2 regions of the Shewanella sp. ISTPL2 genome follow, and region 1 is predicted to be linked to the other one. Evidence: predicted binding sites of a transcription regulator. Region 1 holds the regulator's gene; the other holds the start of a gene.
What was found. The regulator sigma-54, encoded in region 1, starts transcription at its own class of promoters, with help from an activator protein. The targets are predictions, from matches to a motif close to GTTGGCACGNNNNTNGNNT.

Region 1 (6,745 bases):
CTCAGGCATGTTACGCACGTCGACACTGATGGCGACGAGATCGTTACTGCCTTTGAGTTGCTCAAGCAAACTGCCAATCAATGGCAAAGGAAGGTTATCGACACAATAATAGCCGAGATCTTCGAGTACCCTAAGGGCGACAGATTTGCCTGAGCCTGAGCGGCCCGACACTATGACCAGTTTCATCCAGTGATTACCTGATAGAGTTCCGTTTCATCATGCGTCTTGCGTAATTGCTTTAATATTTGCTTGTCGCTCAGCTTTTCGGCCATGCAAGACAAGGTACTTAAGTGCTGCTGACATTGGTCTGCAGGCACCAGTAGTGCAAATAAAATATCAACAGGTTGCTTATCGATAGCATCAAATGCTATCGGCTCTTCACACTTAATGAGTATGGCAATGGGCTGATCTATATCGGCTAGTCGACCATGTGGAATGGCGATGCCGTTACCTATACCTGTGCTCCCCATCTTTTCGCGCGCCACTAGGCTTTCGAATATCTCTTGAGATGAGAGGGTCGGGTACTGGGCAGCGACTAAGTCGCTGATGAGTTCCAGTACCTTTTTCTTGCTGCCCGGAGTGGCGCAGGTAGTGCACTCCGGCCGCAGTATGGTACAAAGTTCCATTATTAGTGTTTTGTTAACTTCTCTTTGTGTTTAATAACCTGACGGTCAAGCTTGTCAATCAGGGCGTCTATAGCAGCATACATGTCAGCATGCTCTGAAGTAGCAAAAACTTCACCACCTATGAGGTTTATTCTCGCTTCGGCAATCTGTTGCATTTTCTCAACATTGAGCACAACGTGCACATTATTGATCTGTTCGAAATGGCGTTCAAGTTTTGAAAACTTTTCTTCTACATATGCACGTAACGATTCGGTAATTTCGACATGGTGTCCACTTAGGTTTATTTGCATAGAAACGTCCTCCGATATCCACTGTAGGTTATAAACTTTTACGCTGATTAGAAGGTGGAATAAGCATAGCCTCTCGGTACTTCGCAATGGTTCTGCGGGCTACGTTGATCCCTTGTTCTGCCAGAAGTTGTGCCATCTTACTATCGCTTAATGGTTTTTTCTGGTTTTCCGCTGCCACCAGTTTCTTTATAAAGGCTCTGATTGCTGTGGATGAGCACTCACCACCATCGTCAGTACCGACGTGGCTAGAGAAGAAGTATTTTAGTTCAAAAAGTCCCTTAGGGGTATGCATGTATTTTTGAGTTGTGACCCGTGAGATGGTGGACTCATGCATTTCTACCGCTTCGGCAATATCGTTAAGCACCATAGGCTTCATGGCTTCTTCACCATACTCAAAGAAACCTTGCTGATATTGCACTATGCAATTAGCAACTTTAAGCAAAGTATCGTTACGGCTTTCTAAGCTCTTAATAAACCATTTAGCCTCTTGCAGATGGCCGCGAATAAATTGGCTATCGGCTTGGTTTTTAGTGCTGCGCGCCATTGAAGCATAATGTTGATTTACATTGATTTTGGGCATGCAGTCAGGATTTAGCTCAACCACCCAGCGGCCATTTTTCTTCGACACAGACACATCTGGGATAACGTATTCGTCATTATTGGGCGTGATCAACAAACCTGGGCGAGGATTGAGGGTTTGGATGAGTGCTATACCATCCCTTAATTCATCTTCTTTTAATTTAGTCTTACGCATCAATAACCTAAAGTCTCGGGCGGCGATCAGATCTAAATGATCTTTGATCAGCATACGGGCGTTTTCTAGGTTGGGAGTATCAGCGGCGAAATGCGACAGTTGGATCAGCAGGCATTCACTTAAATCGCGGGCGGCAACGCCTATGGGATCAAAATGCTGAATACGCTTGAGTACGGCTTCGACTTCGTCAAGCTCAACTTCAGGATTGCCCATGGCTTCGAGAATTTCTTCAGTGCTTTGGGTGAGATAGCCCTGATCGTCGATGGCATCAATAATGGCGGTGGCAATGGCTAAATCGGTTTCAGAAAACGGCGTGAGGTTTTTTTGCCATTCTAAGTGTTCGTACAAACCTTCACTGGTCTCGCCTTGGAAGGGCATATCGTCTTCACGACTGCCGCCGGGGCCTGAGTTTGGGGAGGCGGTAAACACTTCATCCCATGTGGTGTCCATGGGGAGCTCATCGGGCATGGATTCTTTGGTTAGCGACTCTGCCGTATCTATGGTGGAGCTGTCTTTTTCTGGTGGCAGAGTGCTAGATTCACTGAAATCCGTATCGGATAGCGTTTGGTTTACAGGGGTTTTAGTGGCGTCGAATTGATCCTCTTCCAGCTCGAGAAGGGGATTAGAATCTAATGCTTGCTGGATCTCTTGCTGCAGTTCTAATGACGACAGTTGCAACAGACGTATAGCCTGTTGTAGTTGTGGCGTCATGGTTAACTGTTGACCCAGTTTGAGCTGGAGTGACGCTTTCATGTTACCGCTGATCCCTACGTTATTATTGTTGGATGAGGTCGCTTATTATTATCTTGAGTGAAGCCCAATGGCGGTATAAATTGCCTCCATTGGCTTCGCTCGATTAACTATAGCCTGAATTGTTCACCTAAGTACACAGCCCTAACTTGCTGATTGTCTAAGATCTCTGCTGGAGTTCCTTCGGCAATCAGGTTTCCGTGACTCACAATATAAGCATGTTCACATACATCTAATGTCTCGCGGACATTATGGTCTGTGATCAGTACGCCAAGGCCGCGACTTTTGAGTTGTTCGATAATCTTCTTGATGTCGATAACCGAAATAGGATCGACGCCGGCAAACGGTTCATCGAGCAAAATGAACTTAGGATTAGCGGCTAAAGCCCGCGCAATTTCGACGCGACGACGTTCGCCACCCGACAATGACATGCCTTGGCTGTCACGGATGTGGGTGATATGAAACTCTTCGAGCAGATGTTCTAGTTCTTCTTCTCGTTCTTCGTTTTTAAGTTCTTTACGAGTTTGCAGTACGGCCATGATGTTGTCATGAACAGTTAGCTTACGAAAGATACTGGCTTCTTGCGGTAAGTAACCTATGCCTTTGCGGGCACGCAGATGCATAGGATCTGCGGTTAAATCATCATCGTCGATAAAGATATGTCCCTTATCGCTCTTCACTAGCCCGACAACCATGTAAAAGGTCGTGGTTTTACCTGCACCGTTTGGACCGAGTAGGCCAACGACTTGACCGGTTTTTACCGTCAGACTGACGTCTTTAACCACTTGGCGACTCTTGTAACTTTTCGCCAGATTTTGTGCTCTTAAGGTGATTTGGGTCATTTAGAGTCCTGCTTTTTTACAGGTTTATCCGCCGGAGCGTCTGATTTAGCATCATCTTGATAGTTTTCAGGCTGAATAATAGTGATTACGCGATCGTCACCACTGCCAGTACTCTCGGCCATCAATTTCTGTTGAATCATGTTATAGCGGATTAAATTGCCTGTAACTTGGCTACCTGCTTGATCTAATGACGCCATACCTTTCAGAGTTAAGGTGCGGCTTGCCATATCGTAACGAATTTCTTTCGCGCTAGCCGATGCAGGACGGCCATCGTCTAATATCTGGCTATACGTAGCAGGGTTGCCTGTGGCGACTAAAGTTTTGCTATTTTCACCTTCAGCGGAAAATGCACGCAGTTCATTTGCTTGGATTTTTATTGAGCCTTGGGTAACTTCCACCGGACCAAAGAAGATAATCTGGTTGTTTTTGATATCCGCAGTTTGGCTCACAGCTTTAATTTTGACTTCTTGCTTTAAGTCGCCCACTTTCGCGAAAGCACTCATGCTCATAATTAGCATTAGGCTGGCAAGTAATACGTTATTTTGCTTCATATGTTCCTACTACCTGACTGGTCAATTGCACTTCTTGCGCGTTGAGGTCGGCATAAAGGCCTTGGCCTTGAATATTAAAATCTTTCCCTGTGACGTAAATGGTACGGTCAGAGGTCATTATCATAGTGTTGAGATCGAGTTCCAGATAACTGGTGGACAAGGTCTGAATCGGTTCTTCTGGGCTAATGGCATCGATAATAACATTATTTTCTAATACAACCTTGCCAGTTTCCTTGTTTAGCTTGCCCTGATCTGCCCTGAGCTGCCATTGTGCTTTACCTTGGTCTGGATAAACAAGATAAACAGGTTGAGTAAAGAAAGTTTGATTCGTTGAATCATAATGTTCCATGTGTTTCGCCGTCACACGGCTATTCACTAGTCCTTGCTCATTGAACTCAACACTGCGCAGATCTTCAACGATGAAATCTGGGGTATTTTGATCTTTTACTCTGTTATCGGAATCACCGCTGTGTTTGTTCTGGACCTGCCAGTAAAGCGCTAGTGCGGTTCCAAAAAAAGCGATAATCGCGAGTGTCACACGACTCATATACTCATTCCATGGGCCGAAGTGAATTTATTTTGACTTAGGAGTAACAGATCTGTGAGTTCACGCAGTGCACCGTGGCCACCATTGAGCGTAGTCACAAAATGGGCGTGTTGGCGTACATAGGGGTGGCCGTCAGCAACACTGACCGCTAAACCGACGACATTCATCACGGGGAGATCGACAATATCATCACCGATATAAGCCACTTCTTCTGGGGTGACACCATAAAGTGCGAGCAATGCTTCATAGGGCTCGAACTTATTGTCTACGCCTTGGTAAATATGGGTAACACCAAGGGCTGTCATACGGTTTTCAACGATTTTGGATTGACGTCCTGTGATCACGGCGAGGTTGAAACCGCTGGTGAGGAGTGATCGCACGCCATAGCCGTCGCGGGTATGGAAGGCTTTGAGCTCTTCGCCGCTATTACTCAAGTAAATACGGCCGTCGGAAAACACCCCATCGACATCACAGATTAACAGTTTAATCTTTTGCGCCCGTTGCCACACATCATCACTGATTGGGCCGTAAAATCCTTGCTGTGGCATTAAATGACTCCTGCTTTTACCATATCGAGCATGTTAAGAGCGCCAATAGGATGGCGATCTTTATCGATAACAATTAATCCGTTGATATTTTTTGAGTCCATCACTTGCAGTGCTTGGGCGGCCAACACATTATCTGTGATCGTGACGCAGTTACGGGTCATCACATCGGCAATGGGCGTCGTGCGTAAATTCACTTCGGCATCGATAACGCGGCGTAAATCACCATCGGTGAAGATACCAACCAGCTTGCGCTGATCATCGATAATCGCCGTCATGCCTAGGCCTTTCTTGGAGATTTCGTACAGGGCTTCTGTGATGCAAATATCGTGGTTGACGAGCGGTAAGTCATCACCACAGTGCATCACATCGCAGACTTTTAACAGCAACTTACGTCCTAAAGCTCCGCCAGGATGGGACATAGCAAAATCATCACGGGTAAAGCCTTTTGCTTGCAGCAGCGCAATGGCGATGGCATCGCCCATCACTAAGGTCGCTGTGGTACTTGAGGTGGGTGCTAGTCCAAGTGGGCAAGCCTCTTCTGGGACTTCAATACATAAATGCACTTTAGATAATCGCGCCATATTCGATTCGGGTTTACCTGTTACCGCGATAACGGGCACGCCCATACGTTGGATGACCGGCATTAAGGTGAGGATTTCGCTCGACTCACCGGAATTTGAAATCGCTAAAATCACATCGTTATCGGCCAATACACCCAGATCGCCGTGGCTGGCTTCACCCGGATGCACAAAAAATGCGGGCGTTCCTGTGCTGGCGAGGGTGGCTGAAATCTTATTGCCGATATGGCCCGATTTGCCCATTCCCATGACAATCACTTTGCCTGTGCAGTTGAGGATCAACTCGCAAGCTTCTGCAAATTCAGCCGAATCAACATATTGATAAAGATTGTCTAGGGCTGACTTTTCAATGTCGATAACTTTACAACCCCATTGGCGCAGTTGTGATTTGTCTACCATGTCTATCTCTCTTTTTGCATTGTCTTTGTCGCCCCATTGATGGGATTGGAATAGCACAATTTGGTACGCGATAAAGATGATATGTAATAGGCTTTCTGCCAAGTATTAGTTTGTTTTCAGACAATTTAGCTTATGTCTTACTGTGGTTTATTACCGAAAACAGCAAAACAATTGCGGCAGGCTAGAGCGATTGATCCGACTCGTCAAGTTCAGCTGCGTTAGCTATTCACGCACAATAACGTGTTTAGCGGCAGAAGGTCTTGAGCAATATCATCGTCTTTGTCGTTTATTTCAATGGATTTATCCCATATCGCAGCGGGTATTACCCTATGGGATGCCTCTATTGCGCAATTGCGTATCGACTCTCCCCGATAAAAGTGGGCGAAGAGTGAGCTAAGTGCGAACGAATTAGCCAATACTGCCAATTCTGCAACCAGGTTGAAAACATTAAGTAACATTTTACCTGTGCAGAGTGAAAACTTAGGGCGCATTTTCGCTGTAAATGAGGCAAATTGAAAGTATCGCAGGGCGATAGTGTCGATTCGGTTGTAGGTTAAAGCGCAATTACGTACAATTTGCGGCTCTTCGATTGGTCAGTCTCGGAAGACTAGGATCACCTCATTTGCAAATGTCGGAATCAAGCATGACTCAAGAACAAACGCCGTTGGTTGAGATCCGTAATTTGGGGTTTAGCCGCGGTCAGCGTGTGATATATGAAGATATTAGCCTGTCCATTCCAAGGGGCAAGGTGACGGCGATCATGGGGCCGAGCGGCATAGGCAAAACGACCCTGTTGAAATTGATTGGCGGCCAATTAACGCCTGACCATGGACAAGTTTTATTCGACGGTCACGATATCC
Region 2 (6,745 bases), 1.3 Mb from region 1:
AGATGATCCTAAGCTTAAGCATATTAAAGTGGTACTGCATACTTCGTTAAGTGGTGTATTCAATCAGGCAATGGTTCAAAAAGTGGGGGCTAATGACTTTATCGCTAAGTTTAATCCCGACGAACTGGCTGCTGCTGTGAATAAGCATTTAAGTTTGTAATTGCTGTAGGTTAGTACCTAGATACGCTTTACGCTATAATCTCGACTTTATAACATGATGGTTTCGCACTGATTTTGGTGCTTGCTATAGGATTTAGGATGTGAATGTGCCAAATAAATCACTCGCTGAGGCTGAATATAATCAATTTAGGTTGTTCTTAGAGCAACACAGCGGCATCGTACTGGGTGAAAATAAGCAATATCTTGTGCGCAGTCGTCTTGCTCCTTTGATGGGCAAATATAACCTGCCATCCTTATCTGATGTGGTTAAGCATTCGATGAAGCCTACTGAGCGTGCGCTCAGAGCTGAAGTGATCGATGCTATGACGACCAATGAAACCCTTTGGTTCCGTGATCGTTATCCATTTGAGTTGTTGAATAATGTCCTACTACCTGAATACAGTCGTCTGGGGCGTCCGCTTAAAATTTGGTCTGCGGCTTGCTCGTCAGGCCAAGAGCCATACTCATTGGCTATGACTATTCTTGAGTATCAACAGAAGAAGCCTGGTGCCTTGGCTGGTAGTGCTTCGATTCAAGCAACGGATTTATCTCCTTCCATGTTGGAACGCTGCAAAAATGCCGAGTATGATAGTTTGGCATTAGCGCGTGGTTTATCTGAAGAACGTAAGCGTCAGTTTTTTGATGCATTACCTTCCGGCAATATGAAGTTAAAGGATAATGTAAAGCGGTTGGTGAACTTTAGAGCGCATAATTTGCTTGAGAGTTATAGTCTGCTTGGCAAGTTCGACATTATCTTTTGCCGCAATGTGCTTATTTATTTTGCACCAGAGGCAAAGGCAAAAATTTTGCGGCAATTCGCTGCCGCTCTCAATCCCAAAGGGATTTTATTTCTCGGTGCATCAGAATCTATCGCTGGTTTAACGGACGAGTTTGATATGGTTCGTTGTAACCCTGGCATTTATTACCAGAAAAAGACTTAACTCAGCCGCTCTAAAGAAAATTACCGACAATTGTCGGTAATTTTTTACCCATCACTTGCTCATCCTTGTTGTTATTCTCAAAACTTTCCTGATGTTGGCACATGAATTGCTTTATTTTCGTGAGAACACGAGGAGGCAATTTTATGGCGATCAATTTTGATAATGCACTGGGTGTGCATCAATACACTCTCGGTATTAGAGCGCAGCGGGCTGAAGTTATTTCAAGCAATATCGCTAACGCAGATACGCCACATTACAAAGCCCGCGATGTTGATTTTTCTGCGGCAATGCAGGCCGCTCGAGGCCAACAGCAGCAGCGAAATAGTCTTGAAATGCAAGAGCCAGATAAGCATTTTGGGCTTGCGGAGTTGACTGGGCAATTTGTTAAGTTCCGTGTGCCAAATCAACCCGATACCGGTGATGGTAATACTGTTGATATCCAACAGGAACAATCGGCATTCATGCAAAATGCACTTGAATATCAAATGTCGCTAGGTTTTTTAGACAGTAAGTTTAGTGGCATGAAGAAAGCGTTGAGAGGGGATTAATCATGAGTTTATTTAGCATATTTGATGTTGCTGGCTCGGGAATGTCTGCTCAATCGGTCAGGCTAAACACCACCGCGAGCAACATAGCCAACGCGGATTCCGTCTCGAGTAGTGTAGATAAGACCTATCGTTCTCGTCATCCCATTTTTGAAGCCGAAATGGCTAAAGCCCAAAGTCAGCAACAAGCTTCTCAAGGCGTTGCAGTAAAAGGCATTGTAGAAAGTGATAAACCACTACTGAAAGAATATTCGCCCGATCATCCAATGGCGGATGCGGACGGCTTTATTTATAAACCGAATGTTAATGTCATGGAAGAAATGGCAGATATGATTTCTGCTTCGCGCTCATATCAAATGAATGTTCAAGTCGCTGAAGCAGCTAAGTCTATGCTGCAACAAACACTTGGGATGGGTAAATAACATGTGTTACTTAGGAGGTAAGCTGTGAGCCTCATTAATCAAATTAACCAAGCGTCGGCGCAGACGGCTCAAAATAAGAGTCAGCCAAATGCCGTTACGACGAATTCATCAACCAGCTCAACGGGTAATCCGTTTCTTGATGGCATACGTTTGCCAAAAGAGTCAATAGTACCGGAAGCAAAAAGCCAGCAGTTAACTCAAGATGACTTTTTCTCGTTATTAAGCCAACAGTTATCGATGCAAGATCCCTTTAAGCCCGTCGACAACGACCAAATGATTGCGCAGATGGCATCATTCTCGACGGTTGATGGTATTACTAAGTTGAATAAGGAAATCGTTAATTTAAACGGTGTTATGACATCAAGCCAAGCATTACAGGCATCAGGACTTGTTGGTCGCAAGGTGTTGATCCCAACTGATACAGGTAACATTTCAGCTGAAAGCCCAACAATAAAAGGTGTGATTAGCACGCCAGCTAAAATTCCTGAAGTTACTGTACGTGTTGAGGATGAGAAAGGCCAAGTTGTGACCACCTTTAAAGTTGATGGCAGTAAGGGGGGAAATGTCGATGTTAACTGGGATGGCCTCGATAAAGATGGAAACCCTGTAACCGCAGGTAACTATACGATCAAGGCGAGTGGTTTAGTGGATGGGAAATCCCAAGAATTGCCAGTCTCGACCTATGCTCATGTGACCAGCGTTTCTCTCGGTACGGCCAGTACTGGCGCGATTCTTAACTTGAGAGGCGGTATGGGCATCAAGTTAACCGATGTGTTAGCTGTGTCTGAAACCTAAGTTTGCATAAAAGAATTTTTGCAGTATCCGAATTGGGCGTAAGTTGCTCATAAATGAATTGAGTCAAGTGTAGAGGTGAATTATGTCGTTTAACATTGCATTGAGTGGCATTTCTGCCGCGCAGAAAGATTTAAACACTACGGCGAATAACATTGCTAATGCGAACACCATTGGCTTTAAAGAGTCCCGTGCTGAATTTGCGGATGTTTACGCTAATTCTATTTTTTCAAATGCTAAAACTGCTGTCGGTGGTGGTGTTGCTACGAGTCAAGTGGCACAGCAATTCCATCAAGGTAGCTTACAGTTGACGAATAACTCCCTTGATATGGCGATTAAAGGTGGTGGCTTTTTCGTTACTGCCTCTGAACTGGGTACATTAGACCACTCGTTTACCCGTGCTGGAGCATTTAAGGTCGATAAAAATAATTACATGGTTGATTCTGCTGGTAATTATTTGCAAACTTTCCCAGTGGATAAAGATGGGAACTCAACATCAGTGAGTTTAACGACGGCTAAGCCGGTACAAATACCAGACACTGCAGGTAGCCCTGTAAAGACTGAGAATGTTACTTTACAAATGAACTTAAATGCTAAGGAAAGTGCACTCGACCCCGCGGCATTCGATCCTCTAGATGCAAAAACCTACAATAACGTTACTTCAATGACAATTTATGACTCACTCGGTGAGCCACATATTATGACCACTTATTTTGTTAAGCCCAAAGACGGTTCGTACAATGGTGAGAACAATTGGGTGGCTTACTATGCTGTTGATGGAAAGCAAGTCGATCTAGCCGGTCCTGCTGGTACTTATCAAACAGATACCACCGGCGATGGTACACCTGATGCAACGGGCACAGCTCAAACTGCTGGTGGTTGGAAAGGCTCTGTACTCAAGTTCAATTCTGTTGGTGTCTACACAGGTAGCGATCCTGCTATAGTCAAGACTGAGGCTTTGGGCGTCAGTGGTGCGGGTGTTTTAGGGCCAGGTGCCGATGGTACTCAAGAGTTGACTGTGAAGTTTAATGCCCCAACGCAATATGCTGCTCCTTTTGGTGCAACTGAGTTGACGCAAGATGGTACGACTGTAGGTCGCTTAACTAACGTTGAAATAGGCGAAGATGGTTTAGTGACCGCGAGTTATTCTAATGGTTCAACCGTGCCTTTAGCACGGGTTGCTTTAGTTCGTTTTGCTAACGAACAAGGTTTAACGCAAGTGGGTAATACGTCGTGGAAAGCCAGTTTAGCTTCAGGTCCTGCGTTAGCGGGTGAGGCAAATAGTGGAACTTTTGGTAGCATCAGTTCATCTGCGTTAGAGCAATCGAACATCGATTTAACGACTGAACTGGTCGATTTAATTTCGGCGCAGCGTAACTTCCAAGCGAACTCCCGTACCCTTGAAGTGAATAACACGCTGCAACAAACCGTATTACAAATCCGCTAATCATTACTTTATTTAACTAAGTGTTGCCGCCAGTGGCAACACTTAGCCTTTATCCTGCTGTCAACTCACTTCATTTCCTTATTCTTCAAATTTATCAGTAAATTAAAATTAATTTTTATTGGCACGATGCTTGCTTTGATATCGTCATGTAGAAAATTTGACGGAGCAGTCTGTGGACAAATTCCTTTATGTCGCCATGAGTGGCGCTAAGCAAAATATGAATGAGCTGGCACTCCGTGCGAACAACTTAGCCAATGCTAATACCGATGGTTTTAAATCAGATATGGCGCAGGCCAGATCGATGCAAGCCTTCGGTGAAGGGTTGCCTTCAAGGGTGTTTGCGATGACAGAATCTCCGTCAGCTAATTTTCGCTCTGGTCCGATAAAAACCACTGGACGGGATCTCGATGTTGCCATTAAAGGCGATGGCTGGTTTGCCGTTCAGGCGAAAGATGGCAGTGAAGCTTATACCCGTTCCGGTAGTCTCAGTTTCGATGCGACGGGCATGTTGTATAACGACAGAGGCAATCCCGTGATTGGGGATGCTGGCCCGATAGTGCTGCCATTACCTATTGATAAAGTGTCAATTTCACAGGATGGCATAGTGTCTGTTCGCCCTCAAGGGGCGACTGCTGAAGTGATAGAAGAAGTGGCGAGATTGAAGTTAGTTAATCCCGGCAATGCGCAGATGATGCGTGGTGAAGATGGATTATTTCGACAAATGTCAGGTGAACCAGCACCAGCTGACCCTTTCGTCGCAGTTGAAAGTGGTGCCGTAGAGGGCAGTAACGTTAACCCTGTTGATGAAATGGTGTCTTTGATTGATCTTCAGCGGCAGTTTGAATTGCAAGTCAAGATGATGAAAACCGCGGAAGAGAATGATCGCGCTTCATCTTCATTAATGCGTATTAGTTAGGAGATAGATTATGCATCCGGCGTTATGGATTAGTAAAACTGGCTTAGACGCACAGCAAACTGATATTTCAGTGATTTCAAACAACGTAGCAAACGCTAGCACTGTGGGCTACAAAAAAAGCCGCGCAGTATTTGAAGATTTACTCTATCAAACAGTTAACCAAGCGGGTGGTGTTAGTGCATCTAACACTAAGCTACCCAACGGATTAAACATAGGTGCGGGTACGAAAGTCGTCGCCACTCAAAAAATGTTTACTCAGGGTAACATGCTGACGACGGATAACTCACTGGATCTCATGATTGAAGGTCCTGGATTTTTTGAAATCCAGCTCCCTGATGGAACCACTGCTTATACTCGAAATGGTCAGTTTACCTTAGACGATACGGGTCAGATTGTGACGCCAGGTTCTGGCTATTTGCTACAACCCGCGATCACTATTCCTGATAATGCGACCAGTATTACCGTTTCAGCAGAGGGTGAAGTTTCAGTAAAAACGCCGGGTACCGCTGAGAACCAAGTCGTGGGTCAGTTGACTATGACGGATTTTATTAATCCATCGGGTCTAGATCCTATGGGACAAAACTTATATACGGAAACTGGTGCGAGCGGCACGCCCATTCAAGGTACCGCTTCGTTAGATGGTATGGGTGCTATTCGTCAAGGCGCCTTAGAAACCTCTAACGTGAACGTGACCGAGGAACTGGTGAACCTTATCGAAAGTCAGCGCATTTACGAGATGAACTCAAAAGTGATTTCAGCGGTAGATCAAATGCTGTCTTATGTGACTCAGAATTTATAGAGGCAAACATCATGGCTAGATATCTTGTGTTGGCCGTCGCGTTATTGCTTGCAGCTTGTAGCTCGACGCAAAAGAAACCCCTTGCGGATGATCCCTTTTACGCGCCGGTATACCCAGAGGCACCGCCGACAAAAATTGCCGCAACTGGCTCTATTTATCAAGACAGCCAAGCATCTAGCTTGTATTCGGATATACGCGCCCACAAAGTCGGTGACATTATCACTATCGTATTGAAGGAATCGACTCAAGCTAAGAAGAGTGCAGGCAATCAGATCAAAAAAGGTTCAGACATGAGCTTAGATCCCATCTTTGCAGGTGGTAGTAATGTGTCCATTGGCGGAGTGCCAATTGATTTGCGTTACAAAGATAGCATGAACACTAAGCGTGAATCGGATGCGGATCAGAGCAATAGTCTAGATGGCAGCATCTCGGCAAACGTGATGCAAGTGCTAAACAACGGCAGTTTAGTGATCCGTGGTGAAAAATGGATTTCAATTAATAATGGTGATGAGTTTATTCGTGTCACTGGTCTCGTTCGCTCGCAGGACATTAAACCCGATAACACTGTCGATTCAACGCGAATGGCTAATGCCCGTATCCAATACAGTGGCACAGGCACTTTCGCAGATGCTCAAAAAGTGGGCTGGTTAAGCCAGTTCTTTATGAGCGACTGGTGGCCCTTCTAAGGAGTCGTATCATGAAATATAAACTGGTGTTAGCCGTT

Region 2: the regulator sigma-54 is predicted to act here: its motif matches at 1,194-1,212, upstream of flgB (flagellar basal body rod protein FlgB).

Annotation. Positions count from the first base shown of each region.
Region 1 is NZ_JAAPAV010000001.1:3,082,332-3,089,076, forward strand. Features, by position in the region: gene rapZ (RNase adapter RapZ) at 1-186, opposite strand, end outside; gene ptsN (PTS IIA-like nitrogen regulatory protein PtsN) at 183-626, opposite strand; gene hpf (ribosome hibernation promoting factor) at 629-916, opposite strand; gene HUB64_RS13425 (RNA polymerase factor sigma-54) at 945-2,423, opposite strand; gene lptB (LPS export ABC transporter ATP-binding protein) at 2,531-3,262, opposite strand; gene lptA (lipopolysaccharide transport periplasmic protein LptA) at 3,259-3,813, opposite strand; gene lptC (LPS export ABC transporter periplasmic protein LptC) at 3,800-4,360, opposite strand; gene kdsC (3-deoxy-manno-octulosonate-8-phosphatase KdsC) at 4,357-4,908, opposite strand; gene HUB64_RS13450 (KpsF/GutQ family sugar-phosphate isomerase) at 4,908-5,885, opposite strand; gene mlaF (phospholipid ABC transporter ATP-binding protein MlaF) at 6,529-6,745, shown strand, end outside.
Region 2 is NZ_JAAPAV010000001.1:4,359,325-4,366,069, forward strand. Features, by position in the region: gene HUB64_RS19340 (chemotaxis protein CheV) at 1-160, shown strand, start outside; gene HUB64_RS19345 (protein-glutamate O-methyltransferase CheR) at 261-1,100, shown strand; gene flgB (flagellar basal body rod protein FlgB) at 1,244-1,648, shown strand; gene flgC (flagellar basal body rod protein FlgC) at 1,651-2,067, shown strand; gene flgD (flagellar hook assembly protein FlgD) at 2,092-2,862, shown strand; gene flgE (flagellar hook protein FlgE) at 2,945-4,306, shown strand; gene flgF (flagellar basal-body rod protein FlgF) at 4,479-5,222, shown strand; gene flgG (flagellar basal-body rod protein FlgG) at 5,233-6,021, shown strand; gene flgH (flagellar basal body L-ring protein FlgH) at 6,033-6,707, shown strand; gene HUB64_RS19385 (flagellar basal body P-ring protein FlgI) at 6,719-6,745, shown strand, end outside.